Regions from separate parts of the Agarivorans sp. JK6 genome, predicted to be linked through region 1. Evidence: predicted binding sites of a transcription regulator. Region 1 holds the regulator's gene; each other region holds the start of a gene.

What was found. The regulator LexA, encoded in region 1, represses DNA repair genes until DNA is damaged. The targets are predictions, from matches to a motif close to TACTGTATNNNNATACAGTA.
Region 2: ruvA (Holliday junction branch migration protein RuvA) is a predicted target of LexA. The motif match lies at 2,793-2,812, and genes of this name have one in related genera.
Region 3: recA (recombinase RecA) is a predicted target of LexA. The motif match lies at 5,816-5,835, and genes of this name have one in related genera.
Region 4: recN (DNA repair protein RecN) is a predicted target of LexA. The motif match lies at 1,397-1,416, and genes of this name have one in related genera.

Annotation. Positions count from the first base shown of each region.
Region 1 is NZ_CP113525.1:411,272-418,722, reverse strand. Features, by position in the region: gene ctaD (cytochrome c oxidase subunit I) at 1-637, opposite strand, end outside; gene coxB (cytochrome c oxidase subunit II) at 649-1,755, opposite strand; gene lexA (transcriptional repressor LexA) at 2,047-2,694, opposite strand; gene OV592_RS01915 (cytosolic protein) at 3,047-3,385, shown strand; gene OV592_RS01910 (homocysteine S-methyltransferase family protein) at 3,985-4,896, shown strand; gene OV592_RS01905 (LysE family translocator) at 4,924-5,526, opposite strand; gene OV592_RS01900 (Lrp/AsnC family transcriptional regulator) at 5,665-6,147, shown strand; gene OV592_RS01895 (hypothetical protein) at 6,270-6,407, opposite strand; gene OV592_RS01890 (NAD(P)-dependent oxidoreductase) at 6,740-7,451, shown strand, end outside.
Region 2 is NZ_CP113525.1:2,455,658-2,463,108, reverse strand. Features, by position in the region: gene OV592_RS11485 (efflux RND transporter permease subunit) at 1-2,727, shown strand, start outside; gene ruvA (Holliday junction branch migration protein RuvA) at 2,854-3,474, shown strand; gene ruvB (Holliday junction branch migration DNA helicase RuvB) at 3,489-4,496, shown strand; gene ybgC (tol-pal system-associated acyl-CoA thioesterase) at 4,670-5,068, shown strand; gene tolQ (protein TolQ) at 5,058-5,741, shown strand; gene tolR (protein TolR) at 5,753-6,190, shown strand; gene tolA (cell envelope integrity protein TolA) at 6,204-7,199, shown strand; gene tolB (Tol-Pal system beta propeller repeat protein TolB) at 7,208-7,451, shown strand, end outside.
Region 3 is NZ_CP113525.1:1,433,406-1,440,856, reverse strand. Features, by position in the region: gene csrA (carbon storage regulator CsrA) at 1-115, opposite strand, end outside; gene OV592_RS06795 (aspartate kinase) at 223-1,437, opposite strand; gene alaS (alanine--tRNA ligase) at 1,476-4,100, opposite strand; gene OV592_RS06785 (regulatory protein RecX) at 4,243-4,692, opposite strand; gene recA (recombinase RecA) at 4,727-5,770, opposite strand; gene mutS (DNA mismatch repair protein MutS) at 5,941-7,451, shown strand, end outside.
Region 4 is NZ_CP113525.1:3,366,632-3,374,082, forward strand. Features, by position in the region: gene OV592_RS15625 (arabinogalactan endo-beta-1,4-galactanase) at 86-1,300, shown strand; gene recN (DNA repair protein RecN) at 1,442-3,106, shown strand; gene OV592_RS15635 (outer membrane protein assembly factor BamE) at 3,183-3,542, shown strand; gene OV592_RS15640 (RnfH family protein) at 3,593-3,937, opposite strand; gene OV592_RS15645 (SRPBCC family protein) at 3,940-4,368, opposite strand; gene smpB (SsrA-binding protein SmpB) at 4,470-4,955, shown strand; RNA gene ssrA (transfer-messenger RNA) at 5,044-5,410, shown strand; gene OV592_RS15660 (hypothetical protein) at 5,609-5,989, shown strand; gene OV592_RS15665 (hypothetical protein) at 6,049-6,396, shown strand; gene dpdD (protein DpdD) at 6,715-7,451, opposite strand, start outside.

The DNA.
Region 1 (7,451 bases):
TCAGCAAAAATGCAGTGATAAACCAAGTCCATACAAACAGCGGTAACTTCATGTAAGTCATGCCGGGTGCACGTAAGTTCATAATGGTAACAATCACATTGATCGCCCCCATAATCGAACTAATCCCCATAATATGCACCGAGAACACAAACAAAGCGGTACTGTCTGGGCTGTAGTTAGTAGAAAGCGGCGCGTAGAAAGTCCAACCAAAGTTAGGGCCACCACCTTCCATAAACAACGAGGCCAACAGCATGGTGAAAGCAAAAGGTAAAATCCAAAAGCTCCAGTTATTCATGCGAGGCAAGGCCATATCTGGCGCACCAATCATCATAGGAATCAGCCAGTTAGCCAAACCGGTAAAGGCCGGCATCACTGCACCAAACACCATGATTAAGCCGTGCATGGTGGTCATTTGATTGAAAAAGTTAGGTTCAACTAACTGTAAACCTGGTTGGAACAGCTCGGCGCGGATCACCATCGCCATCGCGCCACCGGTAATAAACATGGCAAAACTAAACCACAAATACATTGAACCAATGTCTTTATGGTTAGTGGTCAATACCCAACGCATTAAACCGCGCGGGGCACCGTGATGGTGCTCATCATGGTCAGCATGAACGTCACTAATCGTGCTCATTATCTCTCTCCCTACTGCGCTGCGTTTTGCACGGCCACAACATCCTTGGCCTGCACTAAATCACCGGTATCATTACCCCAAGCGTTACGCTCGTAGGTAATTACGGCAGCCAGCTCTTTTAAACCTAGCTGTTTACCAAAGGCTTGCATCGCAGTGCCCGGTACACCATTCACAACTACTTCAATATGTTTGCCCACATCACCAATAGCGATTGGACTGTCTTTCAAGCCAGGGAACACACCTGGTAAGCCTTCACCGTTAACTTGGTGACAAGCCGCACAACTTTTGTCGTAGACTTTTTTGCCCAGCGACATCAGTTCGTCTTGCTCCATAGTCATAGCAACCAGTTCTAACTCTTGGGCTTGTTTGGCTTGATAAGCAGCTTCTTCTTCGGCTAACCAAACATCGTAATCGGCCTGCGTTTTAGCGATAACCACAATCGGCATAAAGCCGTGGTCTTTACCACATAACTCAGCACACTGGCCGCGGTATATGCCGGGTTTATCAATGATGGTCCAAGCCTCATTAATAAAACCTGGGTTGGCGTCTTTCTTAACTGCAAAATCCGGTACCCACCAGGAGTGGATAACATCTTCCGAAGTCATCAAAAAGCGTACTTTTTTATCGATGGGCAATACCAGCGGTCGGTCTACCTCAAGCAAGTAGTTTTTGCGTTTTTCCAGCTTGCCGTTAACTTCATCCATATCAGATGCCAGCACACTGTAAAATTCCAGTTCACGGTCAAAGTATTTGTAATGCCACTTCCACTGGGAACCTGTTACTTGAATGGTGATATCGGCATCGGAAGGATCTTCCATGGCCAACAGGGTTTTAGTGGCAGGAATCGCCATCCCAATCAAAATAATGAAAGGAACGATGGTCCAAATAATTTCTACTTTGGTACTTTCATGAAATTGAGCCGGCTTGGCTCCTTTAGACTTGCGATGATGAAAAATAGCCCAGAACATGGCGCCAAACACCAGCACCCCAATAGCACAACAAATATAAAAAATTGTCATGTGCAGGCCATAAACCTGCTCACTAATGGCGGTAACACCCGGACGTAAGTTGAATGACATTTCTTGCGCAAATACTTGCGACGAAAAGAATGTCAGCATTATTAGCTGAATCCATCGGCCCACAGCGCTCTCCTTTGCTAGTAGCCAACGACAACAACTCTCCAAACTAGGAAAGTAGCTGCAGAAAAAGGGAAATCCCCCACCCCAAAAGTAGTAGACAGCAACAGCTAAATACAAGCTACTGCTTATAAATTAACCCCTAAGTTAAAGAAATGTAAATATATTGTTGAGATTTTTATGGATAAACACAAAAGATGTGATGCTAACGACAAAAGCCCAAATCGGGCTGATTTGGGCTTAAAAAGAGCGGAACTTATTGCTATGTAAGGCTTACATCCAATCGGCAGTGCGAATAATACCTACCGCCAAGCCTTCGATTTCGATGCTTTGATACTCTAAATCAACTTCAATAGTTGAGAGCTCTTCATTCTCTGGGTGCAAGTAAACCATTTTACCGTCGCGCTCAAAACGCTTAACCGTAACATCGTCTTCTAAACGTGCCACCACCACTTGCCCATTATGAACATTATTGGTTTTGTGCACCGCTAACAAGTCACCATCCATAATGCCGATGTCTTTCATACTCATTCCCTGCACCCGCAGTAAATAATCAGCATGAGGATTAAACAAGTTAGCATCTACCGCATAGTGCGACTCTACATGCTCCTGCGCCAAAATAGGCTCGCCTGCAGCCACTTGGCCGATTAAGGGTAAACCGGGTTCTAAGTCTTCGGCCACTGGCTCATTAGCGCTGGCTGGCAAATACTCTTCACTAATGCGAATACCGCGCGAAGCTCCAGGGATCATCTCAATAGCCCCTTTCTTAGCAAGTGCTCGTAGGTGCTCTTCTGCCGCATTAGCGGAACGAAAGCCTAATTCTTTAGCGATCTCTGCACGGGTTGGCGGCATACCCGTTTCGGAAATATGACGACGAATTAATTCAAATACTTCTGTTTGACGGGGTGTTAAGGGCTTCATAGTCTACCTGTAAGTTTATACAGCACACTGTTAGTATATACAGCATGAGCAATGAAGCAAGGATTTATCTAAATCAGTGACTTATTGTAGGTTTCAGTTTCTTTGGAAATCTTTCCGCTACTTTAAAACTACGCTCCAAATTTTGAGTTGTAGATTGCAATGTGATGGAAACTGAGTCAGAAGTAAGATGCTAAGTATCTAGCTAACTCCCCTTTGGGCAAAAGCGTGTTTCAAGTTGACCTCGTGAATGTCCGGAAATGGCACAGAGTTACCGCCTTTAGCAACTAAATCTCTACTACGCTCTTCCCCTGATAGTGATAAAATCGCCGCATCAGAATTACCGAGAAACACTATGTTTATTCATCATGTTAACGGCATCGACTGGCTGGTGATTACAGCTTTTGAAGAACTAAAAACAATGTTTATCGAAGAAGCGGGGGCGATCCCCTCATGCTTCTCTACTGCCAGCGAGCTGAGCCTGATTGATCAAGCCAAGCGCACCCATGGATATTTGCCTACATTCAGCGGCGTAATCACCGATACGGGCACTTTTCAAAGCCAATTTAACGAAGAAGATTTAAACCCACAGCTTGCCTGCTTAGTGGAGGGACGCGGGCGGGTGTTTATCTATCACGGCGGCTTTGTCGCTTTTGTGGATGACGAGCAAACCTTTATTACTCGATTGGACTGACAATTACTTTGTAAGTTGAAACCAGCGAACTGGAATCGCTAAGCATTCATTCGCATGCGTTTCGTTTATTAACAGTGTACGAATTGAATGGAGTTGGGCTCTATATTTAGAGAAAAAAGCAATGCTGCGGTTAACTGGCGAGCAATCCCCCTAGACAAACTGACTTAGAAAGAGTTTTAAAAAAGCGATTTTTGACGCTCAAACATAGCAAAAATTGTTATTTCCACCCCAAACCAAAAAACCAATAAGAAATTGAAAAAATATAGATAAAAAGCTCAAACGCTGGCACCAAAACTATAAGCAAATTTTTAACTAAGAATTTTGCTACTAAACGAAATTCTCGGCCGCGCTAAGCTTGCTAAAATTGAAAGCAACAAGAGATTCCACGAAATGGCTGCCTTCATTTTTCTAAACGATTCTATCCTTAAGCGATGCTTAGACTAAAACACGACGCCTTATAATTCAGAGCTTTTAATCGAACAGCTCTTAGAGGTAAAACCTGCTTCATCAACATGAAAAACTTTCATTATTTAGTTGCTTTATCTGAATTAGACTCATTTATGATAATTAGGGTAATGCGTAGTGGTGGTATAGAAATAATGAGTAAACATGTAGCGGTGTTAGATGGTGGAATGGGCCGAGAACTTAAAAGAATGGGAGCGCCTTTTTCACAACCTTTATGGAGTGCTCAAGCACTGATCGAATCACCTTCCTTAGTACGCCAAGCTAATCAAAACTTTATAGATGCGGGCGCCGAAATAATTACTGTAAACAGCTACGCTTGTGTGCCTTTTCATCTAGGTCAGGAATTATTCGAACGCCAAGGGGCAGTGCTTGCGCAACTGGCGGCTAAGATCGCTAACTCTGTAGCAAAGGGTGCTATAAGCAACAGCCAGCGCTCGATTACGGTTGCTGGGGCCATCCCACCGGTACTAGGCAGTTATCGACCCGATCTGTTTGAACCAAAGCAAGCAATGGGCATACTCGACACTTTGGTAGCAGCTCAAGAACCCCATGTAGATATGTGGATTGCCGAAACCATTTCTATCATTGAGGAGTTTAGTACTATTCAACAGGCACTTAAAAACAGCACTAAGAAAAAGTACTACTCTTTCACCCTGCAAGATGTCCCCAGTGAGCAGGCAAGCCTAAGGTCTGGCGAGTTACTTGCTGACACAATAAAACAAGTTTGCGATACCGGCGCTGATGGAATGCTATTTAACTGTTCTATTCCTGAGGTTATGGCCGAGGCAATAAAACAGACTAAGGCGCTAAGTAAAGCGTTCGGAAAAGAGTTAGAAATAGGCGCTTATGCCAATAGCTTTGGTCCCATTCAAGCAGGTCATAAAGCCAATAACTCATTAAATCAAACTAATGCTGTATCGGCTGAAGAGTACCTAGAGTTTGTAAAACAGTGGCACCAGCTTGGAGCCACCATCATAGGGGGTTGCTGTGGTATTCATCCTGAACACATTCAAGCAATTAGCCACTGGAAATACGCTGAGCATTAAGCGCTCGAAGCAATAGAACCTGTTAAATTAATGGCCTTGGCTCAACATAAATACCACTGTTGCCGCCAAAGTAAGTCCTAAGCAGCGATTAACAATTAGCATTTGCGAAGAGGATTTTAGTAAGCGTTTTAGCGCCGCGCCAAAGTAGGCCCACACCATGGTACACAAAGTTGTGACAATTAAAAAAGCTACGATGATAACACTCACCTGCAATAGGTAGTTTCCCGACACATCGGTAAATTGCGAAAATACGGTCATGGCAGCAATCCAAGCTTTTGGGTTCAACACCTGAATTAAGGCACCAGCTCCAAAACCCGCTGAATGCTCTACTCTATCTTTCTCGGCCACACTATGCTGGCTGATGCCCCAAGCAATATACAATAAATAAGCTGCTCCCAAGTATTTGAGAGCGCTATATAACTCAGGATTGGCGGTAAGTAAGCTAATTAGCCCTGCACTGGTGCCCGCAAATACAATCAGCACTCCGAATGAGGTGCCTGCAATAAATGGCAAAGCTGCAGCAAAGCCAAAGCGATTGGATATGCCCAATAAAGCTAAATTACCAGCTCCAGGTGTAATAGACATGGATGTAGCAAACAACAAAAAAGCGACTGCAATTTGAACACTCATAAACATCCACTCCACACAAATTCGATATTCAGCATAGTTTTAATAGCGAGGTGAATAGTTTATTTGCTTATGCAGGAAGAACTTTGCTTTATGCGTTAAAATACACCCCATTAAAGGCAGAATATTTCAAAATTAAATATGAGTAGACAAGAAAACACCCAAGAGACGCTTGATGATACCGATATTGCGATCCTGAAGCATATTCAACGTGAAGGTCGCATTAGCAATAGTAAGCTGTCTGAAAAGGTTAACTTAAGTGAAACACCTTGTTGGCGGCGCTGGAAAAGACTCGAAGAAGCCAATTACATCAGTGAATACACCGCAGTGCTTAATCGCAAAAAACTGGGCTTTAGCATGGTAGGCTTTACCTTAGTTTCACTAGGTAGTCATGATGTTGAAAACACCGATAACTTCGAGGAATTTGTATCAGCCACCGAGTGGATCCCACTGTGCCATTGCATCGCAGGTGGGGCTGATTACATGGTACAAGTAATCGCCAAAGACTTAGATGAATATTACGAACGCATTAGCCAATTGCGAAGAGTACGCGGTGTAAGTGCCTTGCACTCCAATATCTCGGTTAAAGAGATAAAGAACAGCTACTCCATCCCCTTAGAGTAAGGCAGAGCAGAGTCTTAAGAAATTAGCGCAATAGCAACAATGCACACTTAATAAACCAAAGGAATTCAACCAGGAATAAGTTCTTGGTTGAATAACACAAGCTTAATTTCCAGCACGGTGTACTACGTAAATAACAATATCTTGATTGTTATGAATATCGCTAGGAACAAGCTTCCTCCTTCGTTAATCGCCCCTAAACGTTCTGGAGTATCTGACTTTTTAACCGCAATCATCGCAATGCGGTATCGGCCCTTCATCATTACCTCAACCTCATAAACCAAGCTTGAGCTGATGGCTGAGGCACAAAATGAAGAATCAACCTTGACGGTTCCAACCCTCGCATTCTAGTCGCTAGGTCGGCACCAAAGCGCTTGTAATAAAAAGCGAACTAAGTACTAAAAGCGGAAAGTTAAGGCTTGTTGTCTTTGTGGAATTTTTGCTTAGAGAGCAATAAAGGACGACTTTTGTACGATCAAAATCAAATAATTCGTACTTTAAGATAAATAAAAGCCGCTGGCCAATTGCTTAAAAAGTGACTGAGGTATATGCTTAGCCCCTATTAATAATACAATATGATTTACTGGAGTTGAAAATGACAAAACCTGTCATCGGTTTCATCGGCCTTGGTCTTATGGGCGGCAACATGGTTGAAAACCTGCAAAAGCGCGGTTACCAACTAAATGTAATGGACTTAAATAAAGAGGCTGTTGCAACGTGTGTTGCTCGTGGTGCTAAAGAAGCAAGCTCAGCAAAAGAACTAGCAGCATCTAGTGACATTGTAATGCTTTGTTTAACCACTTCTGCAGTAGTTGAAAAACTTATCTACGCTGACGACGGCATTTTAGCTGGTATTAAAGAAGGCGCGGTATTAGTAGATTTTGGCACTTCTATCCCAGCCTCTACCCGTAAGATTGGTGAAGACCTAGCCGCTAAAGGCGCAGGCATGATTGACGCACCATTAGGTCGTACTCCTGCTCACGCTAAAGATGGTTTGCTAAACATTATGGCAGCTGGCGATATCGATACTTTTAACAAAGTTAAACCGGTATTAGACGAGCAAGGTGAAAATGTATTCCACCTAGGTGCTCTTGGCGCTGGTCACACTACTAAGTTAGTAAATAACTTTATGGGTATGACTACCGTTGTTGCTATGTCGCAAGCTTTCGCTGTGGCCGATCGCGCTGGTGTAAACCGCCAACAATTATTCGACATTATGTCAGCAGGTCCTTCTAACTCACCATTCATGCAGTTTTGTAAAAACTACGCTGTAGATGGTGTTAGTGACTTAGGTTTCTCTATTGCTA
Region 2 (7,451 bases), 2.0 Mb from region 1:
GATTGGGCCGAGCCAGTTGTCGATATCGCAATAAGTGCGCCAGCATCTTGGCCTGATTTAAAAGCTTACGCAGAAGAGCTTAAACATATCCTAAAGGTTGATTACGGCGTAGCGATGGTAAGCGTGAGTGGATTTTCGGATCATCAGCTACGCGTTGAGTTAGATCACACAGCGCTGCGTAGGTTAAACCTTAGCGTGAATGATGTAGCTAGTACCATTAGCCAGCAAAACATAAATTTGCCGGCCGGCACTATTGAGCTTACCGATAAAAACTTGTTAATTCGTTTTGATCAGCGTAAACGAGACCCTGTTGCGTTGGCTAAAACGGTGATCGCCTCAGATAACAATGGCAGCGTTGTGTACCTTGGTGATATAGCCACTATCAGTGATAGATTTGAGTTAGACGAAGAAAAAATCCTCTTTAACAACTTTCCATCTGCGGTACTTAAAATCAGCAAAAACAAAGCAGATGATGCTTTGCGAATTAAGCAGTCTGTTCAGCAGTTTGTTGATGACCAGCGCCTTGTTACGCCGGAAGGAGTGAGCTTAACCCTTACCAATGATATGTCTTCTCTATTGAGCGATCGTCTAAACATGATGCTCAAAAATGGATGGCAAGGGATTATCTTGGTCTTTTTGAGCATGTGGTTGTTTTTCTCGCTGCGTTACTCATTTTGGATTGCAGCTGGATTACCGGTAGCCTTTATGGGCGGATTGTTTTTAATGTCGGTGTTTGGACTGTCAATCAACATCATGACGCTAGTGGGCTTGCTTATGGCCATTGGTATCATGATGGATGACGCGATTGTGATTGCAGAATCCATTGCCGCGCATTTAGAACGTGGATTAAGCGCTGACCAAGCAGTAGTAAAAGGCGTTAAAAAAGCCGCACCCGGGGTTATCTCGTCGTTCTTCACCACCATTTTTGTACTGGGAAGCTTGATGTGGTTAGACGGTCAAATGGGGGCTGTGTTAAGCGTGGTTCCCATGGCCTTGTTATTGGTGCTATGCATTAGTTTGGTAGAAGCATTTTTAATTTTGCCTAATCACCTTCGTCATACCTTGCAGCACAAAGGAATTGAACGGCCTACTAGCGGGTTTAAAGCTAAATTTTTAAATGCTTTTGAAAACTTCCGGCTTAACAAGCTAGTTCCGGCAGTCGCCTTTGTAGTGAAATGGCGTTACGTTTCGCTTGGAGCAACGTTTGGTTTATTGCTGTTATCTTTTTCATTGGTGATTAGTGGTTTAGTTAAATTTACCGCTTTTCCAGAGTTAGATGGCGATATTGCAGAGGCAAGGATCATCCTTCCTCCTGGGTCGAGTTTGAGCCAAACGGAGACGCTAGTTACTGAAATCGTAAATGCTGCGCAACAAGTTGGAGAACGGTTCACCCAAGATAACAATGAACCTCAGACGCTTATTCACGATATAACCGCGCAATACAACTTTAATGCCGATGCTGGCGAGTCCGGCCCGCATGTAGCTACAGTGCGCCTTGATTTACTCTCGGCTGAAGTTCGCAATAGTTATATCGAAGATTTTATTGCGGCTTGGCGCGAACAAGTTGGCGAGCAAGCTTTACCTTTAGCGTTGGCGTTTACTCAACCAACGATGGGGCCGGCAGGGCGGGCGATTGAAGTTCGTTTGCAGCACTCAAATCTAGATACACTAAAATCTGCTTCAGTTGAACTACAAGCTTACTTGGGCAAGTTTCAGGGTGTGAATAGCATCTTAGATGATATGCGACCTGGCAAAGAAGAGGTGGTTATCTCTCTTCGAGGTGGTGCCGAGTCATTTATGGTTAATGGCCAAATGGTCGCGGAGCAGTTGCGCGCTTCTTACCAAGGAGTCATTGCTGACGAGTTTCAAATTGGCCCAGAAAATATGCAAATAGACGTAAGGCTTAACAAGCAACAGTCCGGAAGCTTGCAAGCCTTAGCAAATTTTCCAATTGTGTTAGCAGATGGACAGCAAGTACCGCTATCGTCGATTGCAAACATTGAATATCAGCGCGCTTATGTACGCATTCAACGAATTAACAGTTTACGCACTGTGACAGTAATGGCAGATGTTGATACCCGAGTGGCCAATACCAACGAGGTGATGCAACTGGTACAAAAAAGCTTTTTGCCTGAGCTTCAAAAACAGTTCCCAGGCTTACGGGTAGATTTTGAAGGTGAAGCTAAAGAAAGCGCGAAAGTAGGGGCTTCTTTAAGCAAAAGCTTCGCCATTGGCATATTTGGTGTGTTTGCAATTTTGAGTTTTCAGTTCAGAAGTTACTTAGAACCGGTAGTAGTGCTTACGGTGATTCCTATGGCGCTAATTGGGGTATTGTGGGGGCATTTTTTATTGGGGCACAATCTAAGCATGCCCTCAATACTAGGGTTTATCTCCCTAGCAGGTATTGTAACCAACGATTCAATATTGCTGGTGCAGTATATCCGTTATCATTTAGATGAGGGAGACGATGTTTATCAAGCAGTAGTGAATGCAAGTAAAGAGCGCTTTCGGGCAGTGTTTTTAACCTCGTTAACTACAGCTGCAGGTTTGTTGCCTTTATTGTTAGAAACCAGCTTACAAGCTCAAGTTGTGCAACCAATTGTGGTGTCGATAGTATTTGGCATTATTGCGTCCACTATGATGGTGTTATTTATTATTCCTGCAGCCTATGCGGTATTAGCCGATTGGAATTTGGTCCATAAACATAAATCGCTGCAACATGAATAAGGCCTAATACTGAAGACGAGAACCTAGCAAGGCTTAATTGGTGCTAATTAAACTTTTAACTCAAAGACTGGATATATATCCAGTCTTTGAGTTAAGCTAAGCGCAGTTAGTTTAGGAGTTTATGCAGTGATCGCTACCATTAAAGGTATCTTAGAAGAAAAAGTCCCCCCCTTTGTTTTAATTGATGTGGCTGGAGTAGGCTACGAAATTCAGCTACCTATGAATTGCTTTTACCAGCTACCAGAGCTGGGCGAGTCGGTACGCTTGTTGACTCACTTCATCGTACGAGAAGATGCTCAACTGCTTTATGGCTTTCATGATAAGGCTTCACGCTCTTTGTTTAGAGAGTTGATAAAAGTAAATGGCATTGGGCCCAAAGTAGCATTAGCTATTTTATCTGGTTTAAGTTGTGAGCAGTTTGTGTTTGCGGTTAAACATGAAGATCTATCGAGCCTAGTGAAAGTGCCAGGCATTGGAAAGAAGACCGCCGAGCGTTTATTGGTAGAAATGAAAGACCGCTTGAAAAACTGGAATGTAGAACTTCCAGAAACGCCAATTAGTGATAGCCTAAGCAGCCATGGCGATTTACCTTTACAAGCAAGTGTAGATCCAAGAGATGAAGCCATCGCTGCATTAGAGTCTTTGGGTTATAAAGGTAATCAAGCTGATAAGTTGGTTAAACAAGTATGGACCAGCGGCATGAGTAGTGAAGAGCTGATTAGAGAAGCCTTAAAAGCGGCACTGTAATAAAGGTAAACTAGATGATTGAAGCTGACCGTTTGGTTGCAGCCACACCAGTAACTGAAGAAGAGAGTGTAGATCGAGCGATTAGACCCAAAAAGCTTGAAGATTACACCGGTCAAGACGCGGTTGTAGAGCAGTTAGAAATTTTTATTGAAGCTGCTCGTCGTCGCGACGATGCTTTAGATCATTTGCTCATTTTCGGCCCACCTGGCCTAGGTAAAACCACCTTGGCTAATATTGTTGCCAACGAGTTGGATGTAAACATTAAAACCACCTCTGGCCCGGTGTTAGAAAAAGCCGGTGACTTAGCGGCGCTGTTAACCAACTTAGAGCCTGGCGACGTATTATTTATCGACGAAATTCACCGCTTAAGTGCTGTAGTTGAAGAAGTGTTATATCCAGCAATGGAAGATTATCAGCTGGATATTATGATCGGCGAAGGACCAGCAGCGCGTTCGATTAAGCTGGACTTACCGCCTTTCACCTTGATTGGTGCAACCACTCGAGCAGGAATGCTAACCTCTCCTCTGCGTGACAGGTTTGGCATCGTACAGCGTCTAGAGTTTTACAATACTAAAGACTTATCCGATATCGTTAAACGAAGTGCTCATTATCTCAATTTAGACTTAGATGACGAAGGGGCCTGGGAAGTAGCTAAACGTTCTCGAGGAACGCCTCGAATTGCAAATCGCTTATTACGTCGAGTTCGTGATTATGCCGATGTGAAATTTGATGGCAAAGTCACTCAACAAGTTGCTGCACAAGCACTCGATTTGCTTAGCGTAGACAGTGCAGGCTTCGATTATATGGATACCAAGTTACTTAAAGCCATTACCGAAACTTTTGCTGGTGGCCCGGTGGGTTTAGACAACCTGGCAGCTGCAATAGGTGAAGATAAAGAAACCATAGAAGATGTACTAGAACCTTTCTTGATTCAACAAGGTTTTTTGCAACGCACTCCTCGCGGGCGCATTGCCAGTGATAAAGCCTATTTACACCTCGGTTTAGACCTTCCTAAACGATAAAAATGCTGTCGTTTAATAACGACAGCATAGCCAAAAAATGAGCTTAAAGTGTTTAATTTTAAGCCGTTATTCCAATTTTCTTTGTCAATTATCTAAATTAAGTGTTTAGAGTCTTAACCTTGGGCACCAGCCTGTGTATAGTAATTTGTAATTATATATTTGGGATAGGTTTAATGTCGGTTTTAGCTGTTCGGGTTTATTACGAAGATACCGATGCTGGCGGGGTGGTTTATCATGCCAACCATATTAAGTACTTCGAACGAGGCCGCACAGAATGGTTGCGCGAGCTTGGCTATGATCAAGATGTATTAATGAAACAAGATTTGTGTTTTGTTGTGCGCTCGCTAAATATCGATTACAAACTTCCTGCTTTATTCAACCAAATGCTCTCGGTAGAAACCACCATCAATAAAATGAAAAGAGCCAGCTTGGTATTTGAACAAACCATTAGAAATGCTGATCAACAAGTCATCGCCCAGGGAATGGTTACTGTAGCTTGTGTCACATTGTCATCAATGAAGGCCACGGCCATTCCTGAAACGTTAAAAGAGGATTTACTCGGTGCACTCTGATATGTCATTTATCGGCTTGTTTTGGCAGGCGAGCCTATTAGTTAAGTTTGTAATGCTGTTGTTAGTGAGTATGTCTGTTTATTCATGGGCCATGATTATTAACCGTAATCGCGTTTTAAAGGCTGCTAAAACTGCTAGCGATGCTTTTGAACAAAAGTTCTGGTCTGGTGTAGACCTAAATAAGCTTTACCAAGAGAGTAACGCCCGAGCAGATCACCTGCAGGGGATGGAACAAATTTTTCACTCGGGTTTTCGCGAGTATGTACGTCTACATAAAACCAGTGGCCGTAGCGCCGATGCAGTAATGGACGGTACTTACCGTAGCATGCGGGTATCGTTATCGCGTGAGGTTGAATCACTAGAAAATCAGTTACCCATGCTCGCCACCATAGGTTCGATTAGCCCATATATCGGCCTATTTGGTACGGTGTGGGGTATTATGAATGCCTTTATTGCATTGGGTGAAGTTCAACAAGCAAGTTTGAACATGGTAGCTCCAGGTATTGCAGAAGCACTTATCGCGACAGCAATGGGCTTATTTGCAGCAATTCCCGCTGTTATTGCCTTTAACCGTTTTTCTACGGGCGTAGCTAAACTTGAACACGGCTACGCTAACTTCATGGAAGAGTTCTCTAGCATTTTACATCGCCAAACACACAGCGGTAGTAATTAAGAGGAGCTAGCGTGAATCATTATCAACGTCCTAAACGACGTTTAGTTGCCGAAATTAACGTTGTGCCTTACATCGATGTGATGTTGGTATTGTTGATTATTTTTATGGTAACAGCGCCGCTAATAACCCAAGGTGTGAAGGTCGATCTTCCTCAGGCCAGCGCTGAAGCAATGCCAGAAGATAGTAAGCCGCCTTTAGTTGCTACGGTAACCGAAAGTGGCCAATACTTCCTCGATACCGGTGAAGATGATGGCTCTGCAAATCAGTCTCTTTCTGGAGATGATCTACAAGCTGTTGTGATGGCTCATTTGCAATTAGACCCTAATTTACCCGTGGTGGTGCGTGGTGATAAAAATGTTCGCTATGAGCAAGTAATTAACCTGATGGTGTTGCTGCAAAGTGCTGGCGTACCGTCTGTGGGTTTAATGACTCAGCCAGACGAAAGTTAAAATAGGAATAGCATTGAAGTCGCCTTTTAGCTTATCTATCGTTATTTCAATACTGTTGCATGCAGTGCTATTTGTTGCCTTGGTGTGGTCGGTAGATTTTGAGCGCGTAAAGTTAACACCTACCCCTAGTGCTCCAATTATCAACGCCACTGCTGTAGATATTAATCAGGTTAGCCAGCAAGTTGAGCGGATTAAGCAACAACAAAAAGATAAAGCAGACCAAGAAAAACAGCGAATAGAAAGAGTTGAAAAAGAAGCTGAGCAGGCGCGTAAAAAACGTTTAGCCGAAGAAAAACGCATTAAGCAACTAGAACTTGAAAAACGCCAAAAAGAAGATGCAAAGCGCAAAGCTGATGAGCAAGCTCGTCGGGCGCAAGAAAAACAAAAGCTAGAGCAGCAAAAAGCGGCTAAAGCCGAAGCTGAACGCAAAAAGAAAGAAGAGCAACGTAAAGTCGCTGAAGCTGCAGCAGTCGCGGCAGAAGCAGAGCGAGTGCGTAAGCTTGAAGAGCAACGTAAAGCAGAAGAAGCGGCCAAGAAAGCCGAAGAGGCTGCACGCAAAGCTGAAGAAACACGTAAACGCAAAGAAGAAGAAGCCCGTATCGCCAAAGAAAAAGCCGCTAAGGCTGAAGCGGAACGGAAGCGACAGGCTGAAATTGCTCGCCAAGAAGCTGAGTTTGAGCGCTTAATGCAAGCTGAAATGGCAGCTGAAGCTAATACGCGTCACCAACGACAAGTACTGGGTGAAGTAGATAAATATCGCGCGTTGATTATGTCGACTATTCAACGAAACTGGTTAATAGAACCAAGTATGCTTGGTAAACAGTGTCAAATACAATTAACCTTGGCTTCAAGCGGTTTTGTTACCAGTATTGGCGATGGGAAAGGGGATGCTGCTGTTTGTGAGTCTGCACGTAGAGCAATCAAAAAAGCAGTATCATTACCTGTTTCAAAAGATCCTGATGTATTTGAAAAAATGAAAAATATTACTTTAACTCTTAAACCGGAATAGCTGTGATGATGAAAAAATTCTTAGTGAGTGTGGGCTTTTTGTTTGCATTTATGAATGTTGCTCAAGCTAACCTAGAAATTGTAATCACGGAAGGCGTAGATAGTGCAAGGCCAGTGGGCGTTGTACCGTTTGTTTGGAAGGGACATGGAAACGTTCCGCTAGATTTAGCTAAAGTAGTGGCAGATGATTTGCGCCGTTCAGGGAAATTTAACCCTGTTGCGATTAGCGAAATGCCGCAAACCCCTCAAACTG
Region 3 (7,451 bases), 1.0 Mb from region 1:
CTTTTGGTGCGTTTACGCCGATACGTACTTGGTTACCTTTAACACCTAATACAGTTACGGTTACTTCATCCCCAATCATTAACGTTTCGCCTACACGGCGCGTCAAAATTAGCATTCATTATCTCCTTAAATTCATATTCTTGTTCTTTAGCGACTTATCTAAGCTGTTATTTTTCTGCTATTAAGCGTATAGACTAGCTTGTTTAAGCCAAAGAGTCATTATTATTGCTCTAGGTTATATGCACTATGCAAAGCACGTACAGCCAACTCTAAATACTTTTCGTCTACTACAACCGACACTTTGATTTCAGAAGTCGAGATAAGTTGCATATTAATGCCCTCGTCTCCTAAGGTTTCAAACATGGTTTTAGCAACACCAGGGTGGTTCATCATACCCACCCCAACGATAGAAATTTTTGCCAAGGAATCTTTACCTTGAACTTCGCGAGCGCCTAGCTTGCTAGAGGTTTCTTCTAGTAACTCTTTTGCTCGCTTGTAATCATTACGGTGAACCGTAAAGGTAAAATCTGCCGTATTATCGCCCATCGAGTTCTGAATGATCATATCAACATCAATATTAGCATCACCAATGGGTGCCAAAATTGATGCGGCAACGGAAGGTTTATCTGGTACACCCAAAATAGTTAAACTTGCTTCATCACGATTAAATGCGATGCCTGATATTACGGGTGACTCCATTTTATTTCCCTCATAACTAATTAAGGTGCCATTACCTTCAGTAAAACTCGATAGAACACGCAACGGCACATTATATTTGCCGGCAAACTCAACAGCGCGGATCTGTAAAACTTTTGCGCCTAAACTGGCCATTTCCAGCATTTCTTCAAAAGTAATGCTCTCTAAACGGCGGGCTTTAGGCTCTACCCGTGGGTCAGTGGTGTAAACACCATCTACATCGGTGTATATCTGACACTCATCGGCTTTAAGCGCCGCGGCAATAGCCACTGCGGTAGTGTCTGAACCACCACGACCCAAAGTAGTAATGTAGTTGTCTGGGCTCCTACCTTGGAAGCCAGCAATCACCACTACTTTATTGTCTTTCAAGTGTGCGTGAATATTGTGATCGTCAATATCAGTAATACGCGCTTTACCATGCGCATTATCTGTATGCATGCGGATCTGGTCGCCAGTCATAGAAATCGCATCACAACCTTTCTTCTGCAGTGCGATACTCAGCAAGGCAATAGTGACTTGCTCGCCGGTAGATACCAATACGTCTTTTTCACGCTCACTGGCGTTTTCATCAATCTCTTGAGCCAAGCCTAATAAACGGTTGGTTTCACCAGACATTGCTGAAAGGACAACCACGATGTCATCGCCCGCTTCTTTACAGCGAATAACGCGATCAGCGACGGCTTGGATACGCTCTAAAGTACCCACCGAAGTGCCGCCATATTTTTGAACAATTAGTGCCACTTGCTTTCCTTTTTCTCTAACACTTAATGCATAACTATTTAAAGCTTCTCAACAAGCCACTCTTTCACTTCAGCTAATGCTTTAGGTAAACCATCAGGATTTGAACCGCCAGCTTGTGCCATATCTGGACGGCCGCCACCCTTACCACCAACACATTGTGCAGCGATATTCACCATCTCACCCGCTTTCACGCGACCAGTAAGATCTTTAGTTACACCAGCAACCAAGCTAACTTTTCCGTCGTTTACAGTGCCTAGTAAAATTACGCCGCTTTCAAGCTTAACTTTGAGCTCATCAACGCTACTACGCAGTGCTTTACCTTCTGCGCCATCGATTAAAGCAATCAATACTTTCACACCATTAATGGTTTGTATTTGATCTGCAGCATCATTACTGGCGGCACTAGCTAACTTAGCTTTTAGCTGAGTCACTTCTTTCTCGAGCATTTTGTTGCGATCAACTAACTGAATCACTTTCTCACCAATATTAAATTGGTCGCCTTTAACTAAATTAGCAGCTTTTTCTGTTTCTTCGGCTAGGCGGTGAATCAAGTCGATAGCAAATTGACCGGTTACCGCTTCAATACGACGAACCCCAGCAGCAATACCTGCTTCACTGGTGATTTTAAAGAAACCTATATCACCAGTGTGGTTTACGTGAGTTCCCCCACATAGCTCAGTTGAGAAATCTCCCATGCTAACAACACGCACGTCGTCATCATATTTCTCACCAAACAAGGCCATCGCACCAGCCTGCTTAGCTTCATCAAGGTTCATTACCTTGGTTTCAACTGGCAGGTTGCGACGAATTTGTTGGTTTACTAGGTGCTCAACTTGGCGTAACGAGCGCATAGACACACCTTCAAAGTGTGAAAAATCGAAACGTAAACGCGCCGCTTCTACCAAAGAACCTTTCTGGGTAACGTGCTCACCTAAGGTTTGGCGCAATGCAGCGTGCAATAGGTGTGTTACCGAGTGGTTTAACGCAGTATTCCAGCGACGACGAGAATCAACTTTAGCTTGCACCTGCTGCTGAACATTTAAGTCACCACCTTGTAGGTAACCTTTATGTACAAAAGCCTTGCCCACTTTTAAAGTGTCTTGCACAACAAAACTTCCGCCTTCATACATTAACTCGCCAGCATCGCCAGCTTGTCCACCTGACTCGGCGTAAAACGGTGTTTTATCTAACACGATAATAGCTTGGTCACCGCCGGTGAGAGACGATTGAGGCTCGCCATCTTTATACATTTCAACAATCTTAACGTCTGCTTCTAAGTGTTGGTAACCAAGGAACTCAGTTGCGCTGTCAATAATTAGATTGTCGTTATAGTCGGTACCAAAATTACTGGCTTGCTTCGCTCGCTCACGTTGAGCTTGCATGGCCGCTTCAAACTCGGCCTCATCTACACTTAACTCTCGCTCACGGGCGATATCAGCGGTTAAATCTGCGGGAAAGCCATAAGTGTCATAAAGCTTAAACACCAAGTCACCTGGAATAACCGAACCTTCCAATTCGCTAAGAGCTTCGTCCAAAATTAGCAAACCACGGTCAAGGGTTTTGGCAAACTGTTCTTCTTCTAGCTTAAGAACACGCTCAATAACTGGTAATTGAGTTTGCAACTCAGGGTAGGCTTCACCCATTTCAGCGATTAGTGCTGGTAATAATTTATAAAAGAATGCATCAGTAGCACCCAGCTTATTACCATGTCGAACCGCCCGACGAATAATACGGCGAAGTACGTAACCGCGACCTTCATTAGCAGGCATAACGCCATCAGCGATTAAGAAACCACATGAACGAATATGGTCGGCAATTACTCGCAATGATTTGTTTTCCAAATCATTGGTGCCAATAATTTTCGCAGCTGCTGCAATCAGGTTCTGGAAAATATCAATTTCATAGTTAGAGTGTACGCCTTGCAAGATGGCAGCGATTCGCTCTAAGCCCATACCGGTATCAACCGATGGGTTTGGTAAGGGATCCATTGTTCCGTCGGCTTGACGGTTGAACTGCATGAATACTACGTTCCAAATCTCAATGAAACGGTCGCCGTCTTCTTCAGGACTTCCCGGAGGACCGCCCCAGATATGTTCACCGTGGTCATAAAAGATTTCGGTACAAGGACCACAAGGCCCAGTGTCACCCATTTGCCAAAAGTTATCTGACTCAAACTTTTTCTCTGGAGACTTATCGCCGATACGAATGATGCGATCTTTAGGCACACCAATTTTGTTAGCCCACAAATCAAAGGCTTCATCATCGGTTTGGTAAACGGTGACTAAAAGCTTCTCTTTAGGTAACTTAACAACTTCAGTTAAGAACTCCCATGCATAGCCAATGGCTTCTTCTTTGAAGTAATCACCAAAGCTGAAGTTGCCTAGCATTTCAAAGAAAGTATGGTGACGCGCCGTATAGCCTACGTTTTCTAAATCATTGTGCTTACCGCCTGCTCGCACACAACGTTGTGAGCTAGTGGCTCGGCTGTAATTACGCTTATCAATGCCAAGAAATACGTCTTTGAACTGATTCATACCCGCATTGGTAAATAGTAAGGTAGGATCGTCGTGAGGGACTAATGAACTACTGGCAACTACTTGGTGATTTTTGCTGTTAAAGAAGCTTAAAAATGCATTTCTTACTTCAGCTGAAGTCATCTTCATGAAACTCTTTCCTGGGGGTTTGTAGCAACTCGACATAGCGGTGAAACCTAAAGTTTCCCGTCGATAAGCGCTAAAAAAGGTGAAACCGTTATTAATCGCGACAATATATCACGCAGACCTTTGCAGGCAAAGTGTTCGAGGCTTATTGCTGTTGTAGTTCGCTATACAAGATATTGATTAGTTCGAAATCGAAGCCTCGTCGAAACAAGTAGGCTGTACATTTTTGCTTTTGCATTCGGTCGCTGGGTAAACCTTGCTTAAATCTCTTGTTAAAACAAAGTTCGATGGCTTGGTACCAATCCCAGTCATCCTGTTCCAAAACTTCAATCGCTAAATCACCGCTAATACCCTTGGTTTGCAAATACTGCTTAATATAGTTTTTGCCGTAGCCTCTGCTAACCCTAGCGCGGGTTAACGATGCAGCATAACTTCTATCATCTAACCAAGCATTTTGTTGCGCGTACTCTAGAGCATCACTAACTTCGTCATCTTGGTAGCCTTTTTGCCGCAGTTTTTGCAACAGCTGCTGTTGGCTATAAGAGCGTCTTGATAGCAAATCGATGGTGGTATGTAAGGCACTACGATTAGTCATAACAAAAAGGAGCCCTTAGGCTCCTTTATCTCGCTTATGCTTCTTGATCTACTGGAGCTTCAGCGGCAGGCTCTTGCTCTTCGAGCTCAACCTTATTTAACAGGTTGTTACGAATCGTCATCTCAATTTCTTGAGCAACTTCTGGATGCTCTTTTAAGTAGGTAGAAGCGTTTGCTTTACCTTGACCAATTTTATTACCTTTGTAAGAGAACCAAGCACCGGCTTTATCAACCAGCTTCTCTTTAACACCTAGGTCAACCAGCTCACCGTAGCGGTTAAAGCCTTCACCATACATAATCTGGAATTCAGCCTGCTTAAACGGTGGTGCAATTTTGTTTTTAACCACTTTAACGCGAGTTTCGTTACCAACAACTTCATCACCAGCTTTTACTGCGCCAATGCGGCGAATGTCTAAGCGAACCGAGGCGTAGAATTTAAGTGCGTTACCACCAGTAGTAGTTTCAGGGTTACCAAACATTACACCAATCTTCATACGAATTTGGTTAATGAAGATACACATACAGTTAGTTTGCTTAAGGGTACCAGTTAGCTTACGTAATGCTTGAGACATCAAACGTGCTTGCAGGCCAACGTGGCTATCGCCCATGTCACCTTCAATTTCTGCTTTTGGTGTTAAGGCTGCCACCGAGTCAATAACAATCATGTCTACAGCGCCTGAGCGGGCTAACATATCGGTAATTTCTAGAGCTTGCTCACCAGTATCAGGTTGAGATACCAATAAGTTGTCTACGTCTACACCTAGTTTTTTTGCATAGATAGGGTCTAAAGCATGCTCCGCGTCAACAAAGGCACATACCTTACCCACTTTTTGGGCTTGCGCGATGGCTTCTAAAGTCAGTGTGGTTTTACCAGAACTTTCAGGACCATAGATTTCAATCACTCGGCCCATTGGCAAGCCACCCGCACCCAAAGCAATATCAATTGATAAAGAACCGGTAGAAATGGTTTCAATATCCATGGTACGGTTATCACCGAGCTTCATGATTGAGCCTTTACCAAATTGCTTCTCAATTTGGCCTAGGGCCGCAGCTAATGCCTTTTGTTTGTTCTGATCCATATCGCCCTCGTTAGGTGCTTTTAACTATCTTGTTGAACAGTAGTATACTGGGTATTCATACAGTATCAAGTTTATTCCATAAAATTCCTAAAAGAGTTTTGCCTAATTAGCTGGCAGCTTTTATCCTTGCAGCTTCGTTCAACTAAATAGCCAATAATTCGATTACGCTGATGACTGAAACAAACCTAGAAAAACATACGCCAATGATGCGCCAGTACCTTAATCTAAAGGCGCAACACCCTGATATTCTTCTGTTCTATCGGATGGGCGATTTCTATGAGTTGTTTTATGAGGATGCAAAACGCGCATCTGAACTAATGGATATTTCTCTAACCAAACGTGGACAATCTGCCGGTACGCCGATTCCCATGGCAGGCATTCCCTATCACGCGGCCGAGAACTATCTTTCACGACTTGTACAACTAGGCGAGTCAGTCGCAATTTGTGAACAGATTGGCGACCCAGCTACCAGTAAGGGGCCGGTCGAACGAAAAGTAGTTAGAATCATCACCCCTGGTACAGTAAGTGATGAAGCGCTACTAGAGGAAAAGCAAGACAACTTATTGGTTAGCGTAGTAAATCAACAGGAACAAATTGGTCTTGCTTATCTGGATATTGCCAGTGGTCGCTTCGTTATCAATCAGTTTAATGGCGAGGATCAGCTACAAGCCGAACTACAGAGACTAAGCCCAGCCGAGTTGCTCTACCCCGACGATTTTGAATTTTACCCAAGTTTGCAAAGCTACAAGGGTTTGCGCCGACGCGGTGAGTGGGAATTTGATTTAGCCACTGCAGAAAAAGTACTGAACCAACAATTTGGTACTCGTCACCTAGATGGTTTTGGCGTGAGTGAATATCCCCTCGCCCTGTCGGCAGCGGGCTGCTTGTTGCAATACGTGCAAGATACCCAGCGCACTGCATTGCCACATATCAACGCAATTATTATCGAAAGCCAAAGCCAGTTTATTCAGTTAGATGCAGCTAGTCGAAAGAACTTAGAGCTTACTCGAAACTTGGCCGGCACTTATGACAATACTCTCAGCGCCATTTTAGATCGCAGCGCCACCGCCATGGGTAGCCGTTTGCTCAACCGCTGGATCCATCAACCGTTGAGCAATCAGCAAGAAGTTGTCGCTCGCCAAGATTGTATTGCCGAGATCTTAAGTGCTGACCTCTATCCACAACTTCAAAGCATTCTTAAATCCATAGGTGACATTGAGCGTATTTTAGCGCGTTTAGCATTGCGCTCTGCTCGTCCTCGGGATCTTGCTCGCTTACGCAATGCTTTTGACCAACTGCCCGAGCTGCAAAGTTATTTACTTAACTGCCAGGCTTTAGCCCCTTTAGCTAAAAACATCGGTGAGTTCCCAGATACCCTCACACTGCTACAAAATGCAATTATTGATAATCCTCCAGTACTCATTCGAGATGGTGGGGTTATTGCGCCAGACTACAATCAAGAACTGGATGAGTGGCGTAACTTAAGTGACGGGGCTACTCAGTTCTTAAGTGATATAGAGCAGCGTGAGCGCGAGCAAACAGGCATCGCTAATCTAAAAATTGGCTATAACAAAGTGCATGGTTTTTATATCGAAGTTAGCAGAGCCCATGCAGAACAAGTTCCTGAGCACTATATTCGCCGTCAAACTTTAAAGAATATGGAGCGCTACATCATCCCTGA
Region 4 (7,451 bases), 1.8 Mb from region 1:
TCTGTGTTTTACTTATTTAGCTGCAAAACAAAGCACAAATACCCACGGTAATCGCCAAACCATTGGCTATAAAACGAGGCAAACAATGAACTCGAGAATAAAGACAGCGCTATTGTTAATGGTGTTTATTGTTGCCGGCTGCCAGTCTGCGAACCAACTTACTAGCAGTGATAACAATGCCAGCATCACCGCTCCTGAGCTTAGAGATAATTTCATTCGTGGAATGGATATCTCGATGCTGCCTGAGATTGAAGCGCTGGGTGGAAAGTACTACCAAAACAGTATCGAGCAAGATCTAGTGAGCATCCTAAAAAACCATGGCGTAAATTCTATTCGGGCAAGATTATGGGTTGACCCTAGCTCTAGTAACGGTGAACCATTTGGGGGTGGCAACAATGACCTTGTGCGCTCCATAGAACTTGGCATACGTGCTCATCAGAACGATATGTCATTCCTGCTAGATATCCACTACAGCGATTTTTGGGCAGATCCTAAAAAACAAAGTAAACCCCAAGGCTGGGAAACCCTTACCTTTGACAATCTAAAACAGAAAGTATACGACTATACCACCGAGATAATGCAAGCCCACCAAGCCGCAGGTGTTATGCCAGACATGGTGCAAATTGGTAACGAATTAAATGGAGGAATGCTTTGGCCTGATGGAAAAAGCTGGGGACAAGATGGCAAAGAATTTGAGCGCTTATCACAACTACTTAAAGCGGGAATTCAAGCTGTACATGACAACAACAGTGGCAAAGAAATTCAAATCATATTGCACCTAGCAGAAGCAGGTAACAACCAAACCTTTCGGTGGTGGTTTGATGAAATAAGTGCGCAAGGTGTCGACTTCGAGATTATAGGCATGTCTTACTACCCATGGTGGCATGGCCCAATAGAACAAGTAAAAGCCAACATGGAAGATCTAATTGCTCGTTATAACAAGCCAGTGTTACTTGTTGAAACAGCCTTCCCTTTCACACATGAAAATGGCGACTCACTAGCCAACAGTTACTCAAGTGCAGATCCAATAGAAGGCTATCAAATAAGCGTAAGTGGGCAAGCACAATTTCTCGTAGACATAATGTCGTTAGTTAACGAGCTTCCAAATAATATGGGCTTAGGTATCTACTACTGGGAGCCCGCGTGGCTACCTATTCAAGGGGCCACTTGGTCGACAAACGCAGGCATGGAATACAGCGGCGATCAATGGGGCCTAGGGAACTCATGGGAAAACCAAGCCCTGTTTGATTTTGAGGGTAATGCCTTACCCTCATTAGAGGTTTTTAAACAGCAAGAGTAAGTGTTCAAATCTGTTCAAAGAAAAATGATACGCAGTATCTCTTCAAGGTAATACCGAACAACATTTAAGCTTTGAAGCTTGCATGTTTAAAAATAGAACTATATATTTATACAGTTACTGTATAAATAGTCAGGTAAGGATATGCTCACTCAATTAAGCGTACAAAATTTTGCGATTGTTCGGTTTCTTGAACTCGACCTACACCAAGGTATGACCACCATCACTGGTGAAACTGGTGCTGGTAAATCTATTGCCATTGATGCGTTAGGCCTATGTTTAGGCAATCGCGCCGAAGCCTCAGTAGTTAGGCAAGGCGCAGATAAAGCCGAAATTAGTGTTCAATTTGATTTAAGCAATAACCAAGGTGCCCAACTTTGGCTACAACAAAATGAACTGCTAAGTGACGATGAGTGTATTCTGCGCCGAGTGATCACCAAAGAAGGACGCTCGAAAGCCTATATTAATGGAACCGCGGTACCCGCTGCGCAGTTAAAAAGCTTGGGCCAATACCTTGTCAGTATTCATGGCCAGCACGCCCATCAACTATTATTAAAACCAAGTCAGCAGTTAAGCATTGTTGACCAATATGCAGCTCACCCTCAACTTATCCAAGATGTAAAACAAGCCTACCAAGCTTGGAAAAGCTTATGTAACGAGAAAGAGCTAGCAGAACAACAGCAAAATGAATTGGCTGCACAACGTCAGTTACTTGAATACCAAGTCAAAGAGTTAGATGAGTTCGCCCTGCAGCCCGGTGAATACCAAACGATTGAGCAGCAGCATCAATGTTTGTCTCATAGCACCGAGCTACAACAATCAAGCTATCAACTTACTCAGCTACTTGGCCACGATGAGCAAGTAAACGTATTAGATATGCTAGGCCAAGCCTGCAAAACAACCAGCCAACTGCTCGAATTAGACCCTAAACTAGATGCAATCAATAACCTATTGCACGAAGCTCAAATCCAAGTAGAAGAAGCCACTCAGCAGTTAAGTAGTTACAGTGAGCAATTGGATTACGACCCAGAGTTATTTGCAGAATTAGAAGAGCGTTTAAGCCAAGCCTTAGAGCTTGCAAGGAAACACCAAACAAACCCAGAACAACTGCCAGAGCTGCATCAACAGTTACAACATCAACTAGAACAACTAAGCCAACAAACAGAACGCTTTGAACACCTTGCCGAAGATATTGATAAGGCATGGCAACTATATTTAGCTAAAGCTAACAAGCTGTCTAAAAGTCGTGAGCGCGCCGCTAATAGCTTAAGCAAACAAATCACCAAAGAAATTCACAAACTAAGCATGGCAAAAGCCCAGTGTGAGTTTTCTTTACAAAGTGATGAGCAATTTACCAACGCCAACGGTATTGACCGAGTTGAACTACTGGTGCGCACTAACCCAGGCCAACCGATGCAGGCCATCGAAAAAGTCGCATCCGGCGGCGAGCTCTCACGCATAGGCTTAGCAATTCAGGTAATTTGTTCTGCCAGTATCTTAACCCCAACGCTAATTTTTGATGAAGTGGATGTGGGTATTAGCGGCCCAACTGCTGCAGTGGTTGGCGGCATGTTGCGCCAGCTGGGTAAACAATGCCAAGTATTGTGTGTCACTCACTTACCGCAAGTTGCAGGCCACGGCCATCAACAAATGCTGGTAAGCAAACAGCAAAAGAAAAACGAAACGATAACAAACATGCAAGCCTTGGATACAGAACAACGCCTTGGAGAACTAGCCCGCTTGCTTGCAGGTGATGAAATTACCGCTTCGGCGCTAGCAAACGCGCAAGAATTATTGATTAAGGATTGAATTCTTAGCATTCCAAGCTTCTTTTTATGGCAAGGCTTAGTTATGATGCTTGCCTTAACAAGGAGCTTCGATTCACATGCGTTTTACTGCCAAAATTTTTGTTCTACTAGCCAGCATTGGCCTAAGTGGCTGTTCTGCCTTCGACTGGATGGTATATAAAATTGATATTCCACAAGGCAACTACATTGACGATGCCAAAGTAGAACAGCTCCGCATTAACATGACTAAGGAGCAAGTACGTTTTGTACTAGGTACTCCAATGTTAATTGACGCCTTCGATAAAGAACGTTGGTATTACTTATACAGCTATCAAAGTGGCAACGGTGATTTTGAGAAGCGCGATTTAGTGATTCAATTTGTGAATGACCACTTAGCCTTCATCGAAGGTGACTACCAAGTCAGCGAAGACTTTATGCAACCGCTCGACGCCGGTTAAAAACAAAGCATCAATAAAAAAGCCAGATTAATCATCTGGCTTTTTTGCTTCTAGCTATCAGCTTTTTTCGTTTTTGGCCTGCCGCCAGTTACCTTACTGGCTCGCCCTTCTGCTTTAGCCCGCTCGGCACGAATTTTTCGCAACTCTTTAGGATCTGCTATCAGTGGGCGATATATTTCAACCCTATCACCATCTCTTAACTCCTGAGCGAGTTTTGCTGCTCGGCTAAATATGCCAACCGAGGCCTTCTCAGGCTCAATTTCAGGAAAATGCTGCATAATGCCAGATTGATGAATGGCCTCCAAAATACTGCATCCCTGCTCAACCTTTAGCGCCAACAACACTTGATGCTCTGGCAAGCCGTAAACCACTTCTACATTTATTAGATCCGACACCGTTAATATACCTGCTTGGCCCGCTCAACAAAGGCTTGCACCATATTGCCAGCTAATTCATTAAATACACGGCCAAACGCCGCCGCTATTAGTTTGTTGCTAAACTCAAAATCTAAATCCAACATCACTTTACAAGCTTGCTCGTCCAAGGCCACAAAGTTCCATACCCCAGTTAAAGATTTAAACGGACCATCCACCAATTTCATTTGAATGGACTGATCTTCAGTAAGGGTGTTTTTAGTCACAAACTTATTTTTTATGCCCGCTTTAGCAACCCCAACTTCGGCTACCATACTAGAAGTACTTTCTTCTAATATTTCACTATTCACACACCCAGGTAAAAACTCGGGGTAGGCGTTTATATCATTAACTAATTGGTACATTTGCTTAGCGCTAAACATCACTAAGGCACTACGGTTTACTTGCGGCATGAACCCACTCTTTCATCAAATCTGCACACATTTTATCATTAGCTGAGCTAATCCGCACATTATCAGTTTTAAAGCCCCGCCGCATCGGTATAATAGCCGCCATGAGCAAGAAAAAATCAAAATCAAAAGCTGGTTCCAACACCATTGCGCTAAACAAAAAAGCGCGTCATGAATACCGTATCGAAGACAAATTTGAAGCGGGTATGGAACTACAAGGCTGGGAAGTAAAATCCATGCGAACCGGAAAGGTAAATATCGCCGAGAGCTACGTATACGTGCGCGACGGTGAAGCCTTTGTTTCTGGTTTAAACATTCAACCACTAATTTCAGCCTCAACCCATGTTGTGGCAGATCCAACACGCATTCGCAAACTGCTTCTTAATCGCCGAGAGCTAGATAAACTTATTGGTGCGGTTGAGCGCCAAGGCTATACCATTGTTGCAACGGCTTTATACTGGAAAGGCTCCTGGGCCAAACTAGAAGTGGGCTTAGCCAAAGGTAAGAAAGACCAAGACAAGCGTGAAGATGAAAAAGATCGCGAATGGCAACGTACTAAAGACCGCGTAATGAAGCACAGCTTCAGATAGTTTTACCCTATTGGGTAAATAAGCAGCGTTTAAACAGCACTGTATATCCGCACGCCGTTGGCTTGTGTTACAATGCTTGAGAAATTCCGGGGCTGAATTGGATTCGACAGGATCAGGAAGGCTTGTGGAGCATGTCGTGGGGCGGTTTGCCACGTAAAAAGCCGCAAAAAAATAGTCGCAAACGACGAAAACTACGCACTAGCAGCTTAATAACCTGCTAGAGCACTTCTACCCTAGCTTCCGCTTGTAAGACGGGGAATCATAGAAGTTCAAACCCAAACAAGATAGCGAGGGATGCTTTGACTAGAGAGCTGAACCGCGAAATAGAATTCTGGTATGTTAGTAAGTGGCGTGTTTGTTCGCAGCTTGCTAACGAGAATAAAGACAAACTAAGCATGTAGCGCCATTGGTTAGAATGGTTTTGGACGCGGGTTCGAAACCCGCCAGCTCCACCAATTCTACAAACGAAGACACCTAAGGGTGTCTTTTTTTGTGCCTAAAAAGCACCAAATTATATATAACTATATATGTTTCAACACCTTATAAATCCACCACATTGTCCTAATTGATTCTTTTTGATTCCGTGACATCTCATTATTTTAGTGTTATTTATAGCGTACCGATCAAAAAACAACCAGCACTTGGACCACTAAATGGCAAGAGTAGTAAAACCTTTAACACACACTGAAGTAAAAAATGCCCAAGCGGTAAACTTAAAGGCAATACTCCAGGTACTTTTGCGCAACACTTACTTCAGATTTGCGGATGAGATTCTTTTATTTTCGCGAGTTAATCAATCAGCTGGTCGCGATAAAGATGCCACTATTCGTCTTTTTCACGCCCCTAATCTAGACTATATTTATGCAGTAAAGCTGCAAAGTTACGCTGCGAAATCGCTCAGTAAATCTGGCTACTTTATAAGAAGGATGGTGCCCAGCTTTCAAACAAAGCAGGTAAACCTTCACCAAGCGAGCGGAACTATTTACCGATTTTTATGTATACCAAGAAGACAACAACAAGAGATTCAATCTTAGCCAGTCTGAAAGCGATCGAAGCTAAACAGGATGAGTACCCTTGCTTAAATGTCGAGGAAATGCTGAACAAATTGGGAATCAATGACACAGCTAACCGACTGGATATTCTTCAAGGTTTGGTGGATAAGCATCAACTCCTCGCTTTTAACTTTAGCCAACCTTCTAATCCACGATTTCCCTTGTTTCAGTTCAACGCCCACGGACAAATTCATGAATGTGTACCAACGCTGTTGGCCTACTTCGAGCCATTGTCAGATTGGGCTACTTTTAACTGGTTCACTTCGTTTAACAACGACTTAGATGCTGCACCAGCTGACGTGCTCGGCTCCCCTGAACATCGAGGGAGCTTGATGGATGTCGCCGGCTTGTACGTGAATAGCAATACGTTTAACTCCTTGAAGCAATAACCAATACCAATAGCTCTGGATTTGCTGTGTGATTATCAGCCTCACGCGGAAGCCTGCAAAAACTGTCACCTCCCAAAGCAATAGCTTCGCTCATTCGAGATAGCCCTGGTCTCTAGAAGTAAAAATTAAACAGTCCTCGACGATAACGGGAGGAGTATTGCTGGTTGAGCATTGATAATTGCTTGGCAGTGCAGGCTCCCACGGATTTTGGAGTGCAGCGATAGCGGTGCCGCGCGAATGCAGTTGGTTCACGCTGAGCCATTTTGCATAAATGCAAAATCAACAGCTCATACACGTCTTCATAAATCCCACTGAAGCCTACTGGTCTATGTACTCTAGTAAACACCGCATCATGCTAGAACTTCCCTTTCCCTGCGGTTGCAACAGAGGCTTATCCCCACGGGCATCTTTGATAGCGTAATACGCCTGATGCGCAGCACTCAACCAAGCAAATACAAATAGATCGGCATCTTTGGCCAAAGCTTTTAGCGGCTCGGTTGAGGCCTTGTCACTATTGATCCGAACATCAGCTTGCGGGTAAAGCTTCTGTACTTCAGATTTTACTCGCTTAGCTACAGACTCGGTCAAAGTATAGAGGCCAATCTTTTTGCCATTCAGTGAGGCAACAGGTTGTAGCTTACCATCGGGCTGCTGTTCACCTTCTGACACAGATTCTGGCTCGCAATAATCGAGACCAACTTCCTTGGCAAATAGCACAAGATACCCCCACTGAACTGCCTTATAGCGACTGGCATTGGCGCAGAATGCTCCGTAAACACTGGCGAACAATTCTTCGCGTTTTTGCTGTTGTGGGCATGGATTCAGTACCAGCAGCTCCAGCGTATCCAACCAAATGTCACCGCTATCAGCTCCCGATCCGCTACTGACTTGCAACTCAGTAAGGTAGTCAATCAAGTCACTGTAGCCGTCAGCCGTTACCGTGCCATGCAAATAACCACGTGCTAGGTCGATAGCAAAGATCATGTCTTCTGATGAGCTTTGCTCGTCCAAGGACAACAACTCTATGAGCGCCAACCAAACGGGTTGCCAACGGG